Regions from separate parts of the Aliivibrio wodanis genome, predicted to be linked through region 2. Evidence: predicted binding sites of a transcription regulator. Region 2 holds the regulator's gene; each other region holds the start of a gene.

Region 1 (5,972 bases), 970 kb from region 2:
GTAAACAATGAACATACTTATTTCTATCGTCACTTCCTCTTGGTGTAGTCAATCTTCACCGATCTCGTCATCTACGATGGCCGCTCCTTTTGTTTCTTCTTTTTATTCTAAAATCGTATAGGCGTAATTATGACTATTTTATTTAGCCTATTAGGCATGTGCGCACTTATTTTTTGTGCATGGATATTTTCCGAGAAGCGTTCAGCGATCAATTGGAAAACTGTCTCTAGAGCCCTTTTATTACAATTCTCTTTTGCCGCTCTGGTACTTTACTTTCCATGGGGGCAAGCTGCATTGGCAGGGTTAAGTAGCGGGGTATCCAGTTTGCTTGGTTTTGCTGATGAAGGGATAGCGTTTCTCTTTGGTGATCTTGCTTCTACTGGTTTTATTTTTGCTATTCGTGTTCTTCCTATTATTATTTTCTTTAGTGCTCTTATTTCCGCGTTATATTATTTAGGCATTATGCAAAAAGTCATCGCTATTCTTGGTGGTGCAATTCAAAAATTCCTCGGTACAAGTAAAGTAGAATCCCTCGTCGCTACTGGTAATATCTTCCTTTCTCAAGGTGAATCCCCTCTTCTTATTCGTCCATTCCTAGCTCAAATGACTCGTTCAGAACTTTTTGCTGTAATGGCGGGTGGTATGGCATCGGTTGCTGGTAGTGTTCTTGGTGGCTATGCAGGTTTAGGTGTAGAGCTAAAGTACCTAATCGCAGCAAGCTTTATGGCTGCACCGGGCAGTTTATTGATGGCAAAGATTCTAGTTCCTGAACAATCAACACCGGTTGACCAGCATGAACTAACCATTGATAAAAGCGAGCAAAGCAATGTGGTGGATGCATTAGCAAGTGGCGCAATGAACGGCATGAAAGTCGCGGTTGCGGTTGGTACTATGCTGATTGCATTTGTCAGTGTGATTGCAATGGTAAACAGCGGACTAGAAATGGTTGGTGACTGGTTTGGTTTTGCAGGAATCACTTTACAGACCGTATTTGGTTATGTATTTGCACCAATCGCTTGGGTTATAGGTGTACCAAAGCATGAAATGATCATGGCTGGTTCTTACATCGGTCAAAAAGTCGTTTTGAATGAGTTTGTTGCATTTATTGATTTTGTTCAGCATAAAGATCAACTATCTGCGTATACACAAGTAATTATCACATTTGCATTGTGTGGCTTTGCTAATATCGGTTCGATAGCGATTCAATTGGGCTCTATTGGTGTAATGGCTCCAGAGCGTCGTGCAGAAGTTGCTAATATGGGTTTTAAAGCGGTACTGGCTGGTACGTTAGCGAACTTGATGAGTGCATGTTTAGCTGGATTGTTCTTTAGTTTATCAATGTAAAATCTAGCTTGAAGTTAAAAGTTAAAGCCCATGCTGTATGAAAATACGCATGGGCTTTTGTCTATTTAACCAATTACAATTTGACCTAAGACATAGCCAACGACACAGGCTGAAACGACACCAATTAAGCCCACTGACATAAATGAATGGTTAAAATACCATTTACCAATCTTAGTTGTACCTGAGCTATCAAAGTTTACCGTAGCAATATCTGATGGGTAATTTGGAATGAAGAAGTAACCATAAACGGCTGGCATTAAACCAATAACTAAAGCCGGTTCTAAGCCAAGGGCTAGGCCTACTGGTAACATCATACGAGCGGTTGCAGCTTGTGAGTTCACCACAACAGAAACAATAAATAGAGATAAAGCAAACGTCCAAGGGTGAAGCGTTACCATATCAACAATACCAGCTTTGAATTGAGGCATAGCGTATTGGAAATAGGTATCTGACATCCAAGCGATACCAAAGATAGCAATTGCTGCAACCATACCTGATTTAAATACCACACCATTAGGAACATCACGAGGATCAGTTTTGGTCGCTAATAAAATAATACCACCAAACGCTAGCATCATCATTTGGATTACCACCGACATCTTGATTGGCTTGTCACCATCAACAATAGTTCGAATTTCAGGGAACATTGCAATTACAACAATCGAAGCAATTGCAGCTAAAAAGATAAGAACTGCATTACGTGCTTTTGTTGGAAGTTCTTCATCTAAAGAGGTTGAGGTTGTGTTTAAGATTTTTTCACGCCAAATAGGATCTTTTAAACGTGCTTGGTAATCTTCATCATCTTCTAACTCTTTGCCGCGACGTAAGCTGTAAAGTGCCAGCATTAACGTACCAAACAAAGTCGAAGGAACCGTTACCATTAAGATCGACATTAAGGTGATTGATGCGTCAATATCTACTAATTGTGCGAGATAATAAACAACCGCAGCAGAAAGTGGTGAAGCGGTAATAGCAATTTGAGAAGCAACAGATGCAGCAGCCATTGGGCGCTCAGGACGGATACCATTCTTTAATGCTACATCACCGATGATAGGCATAATTGAGTACACAGCATGACCTGTACCTAGTAAAAATGTCATTGCATAAGTGACAAATGGCGCAATGATGGTGACCCGTTTTGGGTTCTTTCTTAAAATGCGTTCAGCCACTTGTAACATGTATTTTAAACCACCAGCGGCTTCTAATATAGAGGCGCAAGTCACAACGGCTAAGATGATCAACATTACAGTGACGGGAGGAGAGGTTGGTGGCATTTTGAAGATAAAGACTTCAATGACCAAACCAATTCCAGAAACAACCCCTAACCCTATACCACCAAATCGGGAACCAGTATAGAGAACGAGTAATAAAAAGAGAAATTCAAAGTACAACATAGAACCACCTGCATTAATGCAATTATAATTAAAATCAACTAAGGGCATTAATACCTTATTTATCATATGGTTTAATTGAGCAAGTTCTCATTTAGACTGTTGTTGGTTTTATAAATAGAAGCTTGGTTGATCTGAATTAAATGAAAGGTCATTTTTTATCAAAAAAAGAAAAAATGGGCGCTATCTATCGGATTGTACTGGTTATTATATGATGGGGTTTGGGTATTAACTCGGTGCTAATACCCAAAGAAGACTAGTCTCGTGTGAAGTTTTGCTCTGAAAAGTGGTCAAGATCGTACGGTGTTTGTTGGTAAACACAATAATTGAGCCAGTTAGAAAACAGTAAATGACCGTGACTGCGCCACGTCGCTTTTGGCGGGATCTCAGGGTTATCGTCTGGATAATAATTCAGAGGAATAACAGGTTCCATTCCCTCGCCGAGGTCACGAACGTACTCATTATGCAGAGTAAATGAATCGTATTCTGGGTGTCCGGTGACAAATACGTTTCGTTTATCTTTGGTTGATGCTAAATACACACCTGCCTGATCAGAAGTGGCAAGAATATCGAGATCTGTGTGCTCATTTAGATAATCAGCTGAAAAGTCAGCGTAACGAGAGTGAGGTGCTAAAAACTGATCATCAAAGCCACGTAAAATAGGGTGGTGTTGGTCAAGGTTATTATGCTGATATACGCCAGATAATTTTTCTTTACGTGTACGTTTAGGTAAATCATACAATAACTTTAAGCCAGCTTGGGCTGCCCAACACACATACAAACTTGAAGTCACATGGTCTTTTGCCCAGGTCATAATTGTTTGTAGGTGATCCCAGTAGATTACATCTTCAAATTGCACTAAACCCAGCGGTGCGCCTGTAATTATCAGCCCATCAAAATTGCGATCTTTGATGCCTTCAAATTGGCGATAAAAGGTATCTAAATGCTCAGTTGGTGTATTTTTACTGGTTCGATTATCAATGCGTAATAGCTCTACATCCACTTGTAATGGACTATTCGAAAGTAAACGTAAAAATTGTGTTTCAGTTTCAATTTTCTTTGGCATCAAGTTTAAAATGATGACTTTTAGAGGACGAATGGCTTGTGTGGTGGCGCGAGACTCTTGCATGATAAAGATATTTTCTTCACGTAATACTTCAGCAGCAGGGAGTTGGTCTGGTATTTTTATCGGCACAACTTATCCTTAAGTTATTTTAATTTGTAGCATTCTATACGTCTATACCCCTAAACTACCTTATTATTTATCGAGTGTCGAGATAGGGTCATGCTCATTTTTTATATTTTTATCATTACAATATTAGTAGTGGCTAATTTGTGTTAAGCTAAATAAGCATTGACTAATTAATGGTTCGTACGTACTCTTATTAATATGTTTAAAAAACAAACTAATGAGTAATGATGATGACAATTCCATGGAGCTCTTTATTTGGCGGAATACTGTTAGGTGTATCAGCGACTTTATTGCTTTTACTTAACGGTAAAATTGCCGGGATCAGTGGAGTACTGACTGGGTTAATGGCACCGAAAAAACGAGACTACGCATGGAGATGGCTGTTCGTGCTTAGTATGATCGCGGGTGGTGCTATTGGTGTGTATTTCTTAGGCGCTGAAGTGCCAAAAGAGTATGAAACTACAACCAGTATGCTTATTGTTGCTGGACTATTGGTTGGTATTGGTACTCGTTTAGGTAATGGCTGTACGAGTGGTCATGGGATTTGTGGTATTGGACGCTTATCGGTTCGCTCAATGGTGGCAACCGCAGTGTTTATGCTTGTTGCTGCAATAACCGTATTTGTTCGATTACATATACTTTAATAAGGGATGGTTATGAATAATGTATTTTTTCGTCTAGTGTCTCTTATCTCTGGTCTTCTATTTGGTCTAGGCATGGCGATATCAGGCATGGCTGATCCTGAAAAAGTTATTGGTTTTTTAGATGTTACTGGTCACTGGGACCCAAGCTTAATGTTTGTAATGGGAGGGGCACTATTAGTCTTTATGCCTGCCTATTTCTTATTAATTAAACCAAAAACAAAACCACTTAACGCTGAACAATTTTGTTTGTCTAGTAACAAACAAATTGATACGAAATTGCTATCAGGAGCAGCTATCTTTGGTTTAGGTTGGGGGATTGCAGGTATTTGCCCTGGACCCGCAGTATCAAGTATCGGGCTTGGTAATAGTGGTTTGGTTTATTTTTTAATTGCCATGATGATAGGGCTAGGAAGTACTCATTTCATTCTTAATAAAAATACGTAATATCAAACTTGCATCAGAGAGGAGCTAATAACATTATTGGCTCCTTTACGTCTATTCTGAGTTCGAGCCGTTATTCTTTATTCATAGCAATAACGCTCTTCTTCTTTTTCACTATTATATTCAACCAATTCCCATTCAAAATGCGCTTTATCATAAAAATAAATGCGTCGACCATACTTCTCTTGTGCGATATCTCCATTTTGTTCGTAACCTAAAGAAAGCAGTTTATTTTGAATGCTATCTAAATTCTCAACGATCATTCCAATATGGTTAATTGCAATATTTTGGTATGGCTTACGATTGTCGATAGAGGTCATTGAATCGTGTGGCTCTTGCAAGGCAAAGTAGCAAGTATCGTTGCCGATATGTACCCAACGTTGTTTTCCTTTAGGGGTTTGATCTGCTTTTATTCGAAAGTCAGGTGCTGCATTTAAAAGAAAAGCGATAGCTGCATCAATGTTTGGTACGGTGAGATTAGCATGTTCAAATTGTGTCATAGTGACTCCTGTCATTGATTAATCTTGCTTAGTTGGATACAGCTTAAAACCTCAACTTAACTTTAGGTCAATAACTAAATTAATTTTCCTTATCATTTATTTTGATTTGTACCAATGTAACTAATTAGATGATCTATTTATTACGCAGGAAAATCACTTAAGAGTAAGGCGAAAATTCTTATAAGTAGTTATTCTACAGCAATAATTTTTAACGCAACTATTGAGATATTTAACCAGTAATAATGACCAGATAATTAATGGAGTTGGTATTAAACATTATGTTTTGTCTGAATTATAGATAAAAAAAAGCCCGTAGTACTTAGGCTACGGGCTTTGCTTATTTATGAGATAAGAGAGTTATTATGCTTTCTTTTTCTTTGGGTGCCATGCACCATCTAGGTTATCTAGCTCAGGGAACTTAGTACGATCAAACTCTGGAGTTTTTCCCGCTTTAAGTTGA
Region 2 (5,972 bases):
ACTGCATTACTTACTGCTGGTTGAGACATACCTAAATTTTGGGCAGCTCGAGTAATATTTTGTTCTTGCATCACAGCATCAAACACAGTTAGTAAATTTAAATCAACACTACGCAATACTTGTTCTGCACGATCCATTTCAGGCGTTACAGAAGATTCCGACATACTCATAATTAGGTTCTCTCTCAGCTATTTACTTTTAAAGGCTGCTAACCGATATATTTAGAACCAATATATTTAAGTTTATTATTATAATATTGATTACATCGATAGTAGCCTGTTCGCAATTATCATCACTGAATAGATTTACAAAATCTATAGTATGCAGAGTATTTTAATTTTAATTTATGGTTAATTTAATCAGTAATTAATTAAATTAATACAAATCAAAAGATTAACTAAAAATATAAAATAACCTAAACATAGACTAATTAGAGTTTTTATAGATATATTACTAAAAAAGCCATGCTGATTAGCATGGCTTGATAAAGGTTGTTAATAATGAGCAAATTAAAACAGGACAGCTAATCTATTTAAATCTGATTGTATTGCACCCGCGGTAACCTCTCGCCCAGCTCCTGGGCCTCTAATAACAAGAGGATTATCTCGATACCACTGACTTTCGATAGCAAAAATATTATCACACGGTAGTAAATTTGCTAATGCGTGATACTCTGAAAGCGCTTCAATTCCTACAGTAGCACTGCCATCCTTATTTAAACGAGCGACATAACGTAGTACTTTTTGTTCTCGTTGCGCTTTTTCTAAACGTTCAAATAGTTCATTATTTATTAGCTCTCCTTTAGACAAGAAATCATCTAAGCTGACATCTTTTAATTCAGCAGGAACTAAGGATTCTACTTTAATCTGTGTTGGTTCAATCGTTAGACCTGCTTCACGAGCAAGAATAACTAATTTTCTCATTACATCAGATCCGTCTAAGTCACTTCTAGGATCAGGCTCTGTTAATCCTTGCTGCCATGCTAAATCAACTAATTCAGTAAATGGAATATCACCATTATATTGTTGAAATAACCAAGACAGAGTACCGGAAAATATACCAGATAGAGCAACGATCTGATCGCCACTTTCACACAAATCTCTCACAGTATGATTAATAGGAAGGCCAGCTCCCACCGTTGCATTATATAACCAATGACGCCCCGTCTTTTCAAACGCATCAATCACAGCTTGGTATTCATTGCTTGGCGCTGAACCTGCAACTTTATTCGCTGATATAAGGTGCATACCTTGTTCTGCAATCTTAGTGTATTGTTGTGATAATTCTGCACTAGCTGTTACATCTAGAACCACGACATCATCATAGCCTTGAATCGCACCAACCTGTTCTATCCAATCAAAATTCTCATACGTTGTTGCTTCATTATCAAAACTCTCAACAACTGAGCCGCTATCTATCCCTTCAAAATCTAGCCAGTGACGATAGCGATCAATCACACCAATCAGTGAAAACTGCATACCATGACGTTTCTCAAGACGACGCTTTTGTTGAGTAAATAATGACAGCCACTGCGAACCAATATTTCCATGACCGCACAAGACTAAAGCTACTCGTTTTTGAGCTTGGAATAGACTGGTATGAATTCCATTGATGATCGGCGTTGTATCCACTTTACGTAATATCGCAACTAAGCTAAGGCCTGATTCCGATTCACACACAAATTCCAATGGGCAATTTTTTAATTGGTGATAAAAACCATGACTATGAATCGCATTGCTGGTAACTCCTGCTCCTACAGCAGCAACCATTGAGTACCCTTCTTTCAATTTAATCTCTGCATGTACCGCTGCATTTTGCAGAACATCTAATGCTTCACCAACCACTTCTGATGTATACGCTAATAAAAGCGCAAATTGATCATCTTGAGCTTCTAGTGCTAATGGTTGTAACTGAGAGCGAGTTAGTAAAGAAAGAACTTCCTGCTTTGTTCGTTCAAAATCTTGCCCACGGCCAAATCTTAGCTGAATTAAATAGACATCTTCTAAAGAGGTAACAATCTTCGCACCACGGCCAGATGCCAACACTCGTTCAATTCGAGTTGAGCCTGATTCAGGTTGATAACTGCAACGTAAACTTAAATCAAGCGCACTCTGAGCAACAGGTTGCAAGGTTCGACTATGCAATACTGGGGCGGCTAATCGAGCTAATTCACTTGCTTCATCCAAACGAAGTAAAGGTAATAAACAAGCGTCTTCTACTTTACGAGGATCAGCACTGAATACCCCTGCGACATCACTCCAAATCGTAACTCGGGAAGCATCAGCTAACGCTCCAATCATTGTTGCTGAATAATCAGAACCATTACGACCAAGTAAAACTGTATTCCCTTTTTGATTACGCGCCATAAAGCCAGTAATCACAATACGACCATGAGGGTGTTGGGCAATTTGCTCTTTAAATAACGACCAAGATAATGAACGATCAACTTCAGGTTGAGCTGCACGCTCTGCACGTAAAAAAGTACGAGAGTCTAACGGAGCAGCTTGTAAATCAATTTGGTTTAGATAAGCAGACAATAATCGAGAAGACCATACTTCACCATGACCAAGAATATCTGCCTGTTGAATTTCAGTTAAAGGTGCGTGGCATTGACCAATTGCAACTAATTCAAGATGAAGTAGCTCAAGCAATGGTTCTGCATTTTCAGGAGTTAATAACTCAGAAATTAAGCCTTGTTGATATTGGCGTAATGACTCTAAAGTTTCATGAGCTAAGCGACCATCTTTAGATAATTCTTCAAACCATTCTAAAATTCGATTCGTAGTATTACCTGCAGCAGACACCACGACTAAGTCATTCTCGTTAGAATACTCTTTCAAAATAGTGGCTACACGGCGATAACACTCAGGATTTGCAAGACTGCTGCCACCAAATTTATGCAACTGGCGTTGTACTAAAACTGTCATTACTTCACCTCAGCAGCGATAAGAAAGGCTTGCTTAAGATCTGAAATCAAATCTCTGCTGTCTTCTAAACCTACAGAAATACGTAACAACGTTGGTACTAACCCTGCCTCTGCTTGAGCTTCATCCGACATAGCTCGGTGAGTCATCGTTCCTGGATGAGCTATAAGGCTTTCTACGCCACCTAAAGATTCAGCCAAAGAGAAATATTTAAGCTCTTTTACAAAAACTTTAAGTTGCTCTAATGACCCATTTAATTCAAAACTTAACATTGCCCCAAAACCTGCTTGTTGGCGCTTTGCTATCTCATGACCAGGATGTTCAGGTAAACTTGGGTGATAAATAGTTCCCACAAGCTCTTCCTCTTGAAGACATTTTAACACCTCCATCGCATTCTCTTCATGCACTCGCATACGGGCACCAAGAGTTCGAATACCACGCAATGTTAAATAACTATCAAACGCTGTCCCTGTTGCGCCAATACAATTACCCCACCAAGCAAAATCATCGGCATGCTCTTGTGTTTTTGCAATTAGCACACCGCCAACAACATCTGAATGACCATTAATGTATTTAGTCGTTGAATGCAGGACAAAATCAGCCCCAAGAGTTAGAGGTTGCTGTAAAACAGGCGAAAGGAAGGTGTTATCAACAGCGACTAAAGCACCAACTTTAGCCGCTTTTTTACAAATTTCAGCGATATCAACCACACGAACTAGCGGATTGGATGGTGTCTCTAATAAGATAAGCTTTGGTTTTTTTGCAAGAGCAGCATCTAGTGCTTCAGTGTTTGATTGGTCGACAAATAAGGTTTGGAAGTCACCTTTATTAGCGCGAGTATTAAACAGACGGTAAGTACCACCATAACAATCATGAGGCGCAACAATAAGATCATTAGGACCAAGTAAAGCAGAAACCATTAGGTTTAATGCAGAAGTTCCACAGTTAGTAACCACAGCACCAGAGCCACATTCTAAATCCGATAAGGTCTTTTCCAATTGAGTTCGAGTTGGGTTACCCGAACGAGCATAATCATATTTTGGTACATCACCAAATTCAGGGAAACTATAATTGGTAGATAAGTAGATAGGAGGTACAACAGCATTATGTTGTGAATCAGTCTCAATGCCGGTACGAACAGCAATAGTTGCAGGTTTTCTCTCGCTCATAATTTCCCTTCCAAACTGCTAGGCAGTGGTATAATCTAATCCATAAGTTATATTCTTCTACTTTACCATCACAAAATGAGACGTCAATACTTCTAGACGTCTATATATCTTTGCTTATAGCCGTAAATATCGCTAGAATTAGCCCATCATATTTAAACAACAATAATTCAGAACGAAGGTGAGCAATGGCTGATTGGAATGGTGACTATTTAAGTCCTTATGCCGAACATGGTAAAAAAAGTGAACAGGTAAAAAAAATTACCGTGTCAATTCCAACGAAGGTATTACAAATTCTTACCGATGAGCGAACTCGTCGACAAGTGAGTAACCTACGTCACGCAACAAACAGTGAATTATTGTGTGAAGCTTTTCTTCATGCTTATACAGGCCAACCTTTACCAACAGATGAAGATTTACGTAAAGATCGTCCTGATGATATTCCTGCGGAAGCAAAGGCATTAATGACCGCAATGGGTATTGAATTTGAAGCGTTTGACGACGAATAATTAATTCTTCATCTCCTCCTCCTGTCTCCTCCTTATTTTAAATAAATAAGGAGGATTACATTTCTATTTGCTTAATAAATAATCACAGTGCCCTACTATAAATATAAAGGACTAACTGTGAAAAATAACATGGCAAAAACAGCGATAGCCATCGCGATAACTTCTCTTTTGAGCGCATGTAGCTCAACCTCAGAAACAACATCAACAACTCCTGCTTATCAATGCGACCCTCAAATGATGGAAGAAAGTAACCATTTACGCATCTATCAAATCATGGTGGAAAGTTTTGTTGATGGTGATAACTCCATAGGCCACGGTACAGGTTATGGTACTAGTCACCATAATGGTGATCTACAAGGAATAATTGATTCATTAGATTATATTCAATCACTTGGAATGAATACTATTTGGATGACCCCTATCTTTGAATCGGCCCCAATTGATGGTCAAGATCACTGGGCAGATAAGCTCGATGCTACAGGCTATTTTGCTACTGATTTCTTCAAGATTGATCCTCGTTTTGGCACAATGGATAAAGCCAAAGAATTAGTTAAAGAAGCACATAGCCGCGGGATGTATGTATTATTTGATGGCGTTTTTGGTCATCATAAAAAAGGATTAATTAAACCATCACCGACAGGAAAACTTCCAAGCGGCGAGAATAACCCAGTTGATTATCCTGAAAGTGAAGAATTTTATTCAGAAGTAGCTGCATATTGGATCACTGAATTAAATATTGATGGTTGGCGATTAGACCAAGCGTATCAAGTACCTACAGAGTCTTGGAAAAATATTCGTAAAGCCGTTGATACCGCCTCTCAAAACACCACTTATACCAACAATAAAGGTGAAAAAGTACATCCACTTGGCTATATGGTGGCTGAAATTTGGAACAACGAAAACTACATAACACAAACTGGCTATGGTGCAGATAATAACCCTGCACTATGCTCTGCATTTGATTTCCCTGTTCGCTACAGAGTTGTTGAGACCTTTGCGGCCAATGAAAACAGTGTCAGTAATAAAGGGGGAGATTGGTTGAATGAAGGTATGAGTATGCATAGCCTCTACCCCAAACACGCTAAACCTAACCTCATGCTAGGCAATCATGATCTCGTTCGTTTTGGTGACCTATTACAACGTGGCAATATTGCCGAGCCTACTGACAATGAATATTGGTTAAGGCATAAAGCAGCGTTTTCTTTTCAAGCGGCCTATAGTGGGCCAATTACCCTATATTACGGTGATGAAATTGGTGATCAAGTCGATGGCTTCGCGAGTAAATCAGACAAAAATACATGTGCAGTCAAAGGCTTGTGTGACGATCACGTAGCTCGCTCTTCAGCTAAAATTGAAGGTATAACCACTAAATT
Region 3 (5,972 bases), 400 kb from region 2:
CATCTTTCTCTGGTGTTAAGTTGATGCTGCTTGCATAAGTCGTGTTGATTACAGACAGTGCAACGTCATCAAGTGAACGAGGCAGTTGTGCTGCATCTAATTCAACAATTGAGATATTTTTAGGGTTAGCTGTAATATCACGAACCGTTGCAGCAAGACCTGAACCATCACGCAGTGTGATTAGGCCTTGTTGTTGAAGAAGAAGAAGAGAACGACCAAGGTTAGTTGGATCATTTGGTACAGCAATACGTGCACCGTCTTCGATTTGCTCAACAGACGTTACTTTCTTAGAGTAGCCAGCAATAGGGTAAACAAACGTATTACCTGCAACTTCAATTTTGTAACCGCGATCAGTTACTTGTTGATCAAGGTATGGCTTGTGTTGGAAAGCATTTAGGTCAATAGACCCATCATCCAACGCTGCGTTTGGTGTAACGTAGTCTGTAAAAGTAACTAGCTCAACATCAAGACCGTATTGCTCTTTTGCAACTTTTGCAGCAACTTCAGCAACCTGTGCTTCAGCACCCGCCATTACACCTACTTTAATTAGATTGGTGTTTGCTTCTTCTTGGCCGCAACCAGTAAGAATAAGTGTTGATGCTAGACCAGCAACTGCTGCCAGTGTTTTTAGATTTAATTTCATTATTTACTCCTTAAAAATGAATTCCATATGAATCAAAAAATTTTAAATTAGATTAACGGTGATCAACTTTCTTAACTAAATTATCACCTACAGATTGAATGATTTGTACTAAAACAATCAGCATAACAACAGTCACAGCCATGATGGTTAAATCATAACGGTGGAAACCATATCGAATAGCGACATCACCTAAGCCGCCACCACCAACTGTACCTGCCATTGCAGAGTAACTAACCAGTGTTACCAGTGTGATGGTTACCGAATTTAAGATTGTTGGTAATGCTTCAGGAAGCAGTACTTTCGTAATAATTTGCAGTGGTGTTGCACCCATAGACTGTGCAGCTTCAACCAAGCCACTTGGTACTTCAATTAATGCGCCTTCAATAAGACGAGCCACAAATGGGATTGCACCAATAGTCAATGGAACGATAGCTGCTGTAGTACCAATAAAGCTACCTACAATCAGTTTTGTTACTGGAATAATCGCAACCATTAGTACCAAGAAAGGCACTGAACGCCCCACGTTTACAATCGCACCTAGTACACTATTGAACGTTGTGTTTTCCATCAAACCACCTTTTTTGGTGATATGAAGAATAACGCCCAATGGAATACCAATAGCAAAGCCAACAATGCCTGCAACTGCAACCATATAAAGGGTTTCGCCAGTCGCGTTTAATAATAGCTTGCTGTTTAGATCAAACCATGCAGAAATTACATCAAATGACATAACCTAATACCTCTACTTTCACGTGATGATTACGTAAGAATGCAATTGCTTGCTCTGTTGATTTTTGATTACCGAAAAACTCGGCTAACATAAGGCCAAATTTAACCCCACCTGCATAATCGATATCCGCATTTAAGATACTAATATCAATATCAAATTCGCGAGATATTTGGCTAATAACAGGAGCATCAACACTCGCGCCAGTAAACTCTAGGCGAATAAGAGGATAGCTACCTTCTACATACGTATCTTGTAGGCGAGCTTTGAAATCATCAGGAATGGATAAATCTAACGTTGCTCGAATAAACTCTTGAGCAAGTTTGGTTTTAGGGTGAGCAAAAATATCACTCACAATGCCTTTCTCAACTAATTCACCATCACCGATAATTGCAACTTGGTGACAGATATTTTTAACCACTTCCATTTCATGAGTAATGATTAAAATCGTGATATTTAATTTACGATTTAGATCTTTAATCAGTTCTAAAATCGATTTTGTTGTTGCAGGATCAAGCGCACTGGTCGCTTCATCACATAACAGCACTTTAGGATCGGTTGATAGTGCACGAGCAATCGCAACACGTTGTTTTTGACCACCACTTAAGTTAGCAGGGTAAGTGTGGTGTTTATCAGTCAATCCGACGAGTTCTAATAACTCAGTGACTTTTTTCTGAATCTCTTGTTTTGATTTGCCCGCCAACTCTAATGGTAGAGCAACGTTATCAAATACAGTTCGTGAAGCGAGAAGATTAAAGTGTTGGAAGATCATCCCAATATTACGACGAGCCTTGCTCAATTCGCTTGAAGACAGTTTGGTTAAATCAACACCATCAACAATCACCTCACCATTTGTAGGCTTCTCTAACATGTTTACACAGCGTATCAGTGTGCTTTTCCCTGCACCTGATGAGCCTATTACACCAAAGATGGTGCCTTGGGCAATGTGAAGGTTAATATCTTTAAGGGCATTAATTTCCTTTGCACCTTGATAAAACACCTTATTAACGCGGTTTATTTCAATCATGATTCGCCTTGAACTGCATTTTTGTATAAATAGGGAACTAATGTAAATAGAAAGATGGAAAAGGTTAAGAAACCTGAGCAACCTCTCATTTTTAATGTATTAGTGATGCTATTGGGTATACGGTGTTAAGTCAATAGATATTTTTACGTCTAGACGGCTAAACGTATAAATAAGATGCTAAGAAATGAAAAGCGTGCGATAATTTTTTATTAACCGATTTGATTATATAGAGGGTTTCACCTTGTCTAAACCAGCAGTATTTCTTGATAGAGACGGCGTGATTAACGTTGATCGTGGCTATGTTCATAAACGTGATGACTTTGAATACATTGATGGTGTATTTAATGCTGTTAAAAAATGCAAAGACATGGGTTACCTACTGGTATTGGTAACAAACCAATCAGGCATTGCTCGTGGCATGTTTACAGAAGAGCAATTTGAAACATTGACAGAGTGGATGGATTGGAATTTTGCTGAAAACGATATCGATTTTGATGGTATCTATTACTGCCCACACCATCCTGAAGCAACGGTAGAGCAATACAAAGAAGCATGTGATTGCCGTAAACCAAATCCAGGTATGTTTATTTCTGCTCAAACTTTCTTAGACATCGACATGGAAAACTCTGTGATGATTGGTGATAAGAAAGAAGACATGATGGCAGCACAAGCGGCGGGGGTTGGCACTCGTATTCTTGTTCGTACTGGTAAGCCAGTAACAGAAGAAGGCGAAGCGTTAGCTACAACTGTTCTTGATAGCATTGCTGATGTGCCAAAGTTTCTGTTTGCTTAATTAAATAAAGCACACGACTGTAATTTTAGAAAGCCCCCAGACTTTTAGTTTGTGGGCTTTTTTATTGGTTATTCTTTTTGATAATTTAAGTACTGAACGCATAATTCATAAAACTGCTGAGCTTGTGGTGAGATGGTTCTTCCTGCTAACTGAAATATTCCAATTTGTCGTTCTAGTGGTGGGTCAATCAAAGGGATCCATACTAAACGGGTTTCATTGGTTGGGAAGGCTAATTTCGGTAAGGTCGTAATTCCAATACCGAGTTCCAATATTGAAAACAATGAAGTGATATTTTCTACAGAGTAGAGGGCTTGTTCACTAAGTACGTGAGCAGGAGTGGAATTAAGTAAAGAACAAGTTCCGTTCTTAATAAAAGGATATGAGAGTAATGCTTGCCATTCAACACCGTCGAGGTTATTGGCAATCGGATGATCTTTTAAGCACACCACCCCAATAGGATCGGCGATAAGAGGAGTAAAGTGAATCGCTTCCTCTTCTAATTGTGAAAAATTCCCCAACGCTAAATCAACTTCTCCAGATAATAACCTAGCTTCAACAGCAGCGGCATTATCATCAATTAAACTGACTTCAACATTTGGATACTTTTCACTAAACGCTCCCAGTACACTCGGGATCAATTTTGCAGCAACAGAGGGAACACTTGCGATACGAACTCGCCCTTGTTGGCCTGCTGCATCGGCACGTAAATCGTTGGTTAGCTGTTCATAAACACCTAAGAACTGTTTTATTTTAGGAAAGCAGATCTCTCCAAAAGGCGTTAATTTCGATTTATTACCGGCTTCAAATAAAGGTTGTTCTAAAATACGTTCAAGTTCTTTAATTGAGGTTGATAATGCCGCTTGAGAACGATTTGCACGATTTGATGCAGCGCGAAAGCCTCCTTCTTCTACGACTAAAGTAAAGTGTTTCAATTGTTGTAGTTTGATACTCATTTATCCTCCCTCCTTGTCAGCCCTTTATTTATCGAACTCTTACTAAAGTGATTAGTTTTTCTTATCGAATGTAAAAAATTTACCGTTAGATTTATCATCTGTCAATGTGCATTATTTAACTATGTTGAAACATTGTTATTACATGACGAATGAGAGAGTGACGACTAAAATGAAAAAGCATGCAGTAAAAACCGAGCTATTTGCGTCAAAAGCACCTCTTGAGTGGGCAATTGTAAATAACGGCACTTTATATACGGCCCAGATACCGATTGATCAATCAGGGATAGTGGTTGAAGGAGGGATTGAAGCACAAACTCGTCAAACTCTAGATAATTTAGTTCACACATTAGAGTGTGCGGGAGAGTCGTTAGATTCTGTTCTGCAAGTATTGATTTATGTCACTGACAGGGAGTATCTCACCACTGTAAATAAAGTGTATGCAGAATACTTTAACGCCCCTTACCCAAACCGTGCAGCAATGATTGTCGCAGGGTTAGCTCGTGAAGAAATGTTAGTTGAGTTGGTTGTTTATGCAGCCGTTCAATCAGAATAACGTTAAATCCCCCCTCATTTAATATTAACGAATTAGTTTATTTATTGTTTATTTTTGAAAGCAATAAATCTTAGAACAAGGAAGATGGCATGACAGTTCAAGCGCAAATTATCCAAGCAGAAAAATCATTATACATCGGTGGTGAGTGGCAATCTGGTATCAGTACGATAACGAACATTAACCCATCTGACATCACGCAGAATTTAGGTCATTTTGCTCAAGCAAGTGAGCGCCAAGTTCAAGATGCGATTTCAGCAGCAAAAAAAGCACAGCCAGAATGGGAGAAAACTCCACTAGAGCGTAAACAAGCGGTATTGCAGGCGATTGGTGATGAGTTAATTGCACGTTGTGATGAATTAGGGCGTTTGCTTTCAAGTGAAGAAGGTAAACCTTTTATGGAAGGTCGTGGTGAGATTTATCGCGCAGGTCAATTCTTTCAATACTTTGCTGCAGAAGTATTACGCCAGATAGGTGATAGTGCTGATTCAGTAAGACCGGGTGTTTCTGTTGAAGTAACGCGTGAAGCGGTAGGTGTAATTGCGGTGATTTCTCCTTGGAATTTCCCAACAGCAACAGCCGCTTGGAAGATAGCCCCTGCATTGGCATTTGGCAACAGTGTGATCTGGAAACCTGCAAATTTAACCCCTGCAAGTGCGGTTGCTCTCACTGAGATAATTCACCGTCAAGGCCTACCAGAAGGAACTTTTAACTTAGTACTCGGTAATGGCTCTCAAGTGGGTAATGCATTAATCAATTCAAAAGAAATTAATGGTGTGAGCTTTACCGGTTCTGTTGATACGGGACGTAAAGTTGCAACGGCTACCGCGCCAAACTTTGTACGTTGCCAATTAGAAATGGGCAGTAAAAATGCGCTGGTTATTGCTGATGATGCGGATATTCAAACCGCGGTGGAAGCAACAATTGCAGGATCTTTTTCTGGCGCAGGTCAGAAGTGTACCGCGTCGTCTCGTTTGGTTGTTATGGATGGCATTCACGATGCTTACGTAGATGCACTAATCAAGCGTATGAGTGAATTAAAAGTCGGACACGCACTGGAAGATGGCGTATTTATGGGGCCAGTGGTTGACGGTAATCAATTGGATGCAAACTTTGGCTGGATTGAAAATGCGCGTCAAAGTGGCGCTGAATTAGCCTTTGGTGGTGAGCGCTTAAATCTTGAGCATGATGGTTATTATATGTCGCCAACTTTATTTATTAATACGGATAATAAGTGGGAAGTAAACCAAGAAGAAGTGTTTGCACCAATGGCAAGTGT

Evidence for each region. The regulator MetJ, encoded in region 2, represses methionine synthesis genes. The targets are predictions, from matches to a motif close to TTAGACNTNTANANGTCTAA.
Region 1: a site for MetJ is predicted at 3,965-3,984, ahead of metA (homoserine O-succinyltransferase MetA). Genes of this name have one in related genera too.
Region 3: a site for MetJ is predicted at 2,539-2,558, ahead of metN (methionine ABC transporter ATP-binding protein MetN). Genes of this name have one in related genera too.

Annotation. Positions count from the first base shown of each region.
Region 1 covers NZ_JBREXA010000002.1:2,946,615-2,952,586, forward strand. Annotated here, with positions in the region: gene ACU5DF_RS21720 (NupC/NupG family nucleoside CNT transporter) at 130-1,344, shown strand; gene ACU5DF_RS21725 (anaerobic C4-dicarboxylate transporter) at 1,410-2,738, opposite strand; gene metA (homoserine O-succinyltransferase MetA) at 2,992-3,930, opposite strand; gene ACU5DF_RS21735 (YeeE/YedE family protein) at 4,152-4,571, shown strand; gene ACU5DF_RS21740 (DUF6691 family protein) at 4,584-5,015, shown strand; gene ACU5DF_RS21745 (VOC family protein) at 5,093-5,512, opposite strand; gene ACU5DF_RS21750 (alanine/glycine:cation symporter family protein) at 5,873-5,972, opposite strand, start outside.
Region 2 covers NZ_JBREXA010000002.1:1,974,593-1,980,564, forward strand. Annotated here, with positions in the region: gene leuO (transcriptional regulator LeuO) at 1-170, opposite strand, end outside; gene ACU5DF_RS17000 (bifunctional aspartate kinase/homoserine dehydrogenase II) at 510-2,927, opposite strand; gene ACU5DF_RS17005 (O-succinylhomoserine (thiol)-lyase) at 2,927-4,093, opposite strand; gene metJ (met regulon transcriptional regulator MetJ) at 4,279-4,599, shown strand; partial or broken gene ACU5DF_RS17015 (alpha-amylase family glycosyl hydrolase) at 4,729-5,972, shown strand, end outside.
Region 3 covers NZ_JBREXA010000002.1:1,574,937-1,580,908, reverse strand. Annotated here, with positions in the region: gene ACU5DF_RS15185 (MetQ/NlpA family lipoprotein) at 1-643, opposite strand, end outside; gene ACU5DF_RS15180 (methionine ABC transporter permease) at 696-1,373, opposite strand; gene metN (methionine ABC transporter ATP-binding protein MetN) at 1,363-2,397, opposite strand; gene gmhB (D-glycero-beta-D-manno-heptose 1,7-bisphosphate 7-phosphatase) at 2,639-3,190, shown strand; gene ACU5DF_RS15165 (LysR family transcriptional regulator) at 3,259-4,143, opposite strand; gene ACU5DF_RS15160 (RidA family protein) at 4,286-4,696, shown strand; gene ACU5DF_RS15155 (aldehyde dehydrogenase family protein) at 4,786-5,972, shown strand, end outside.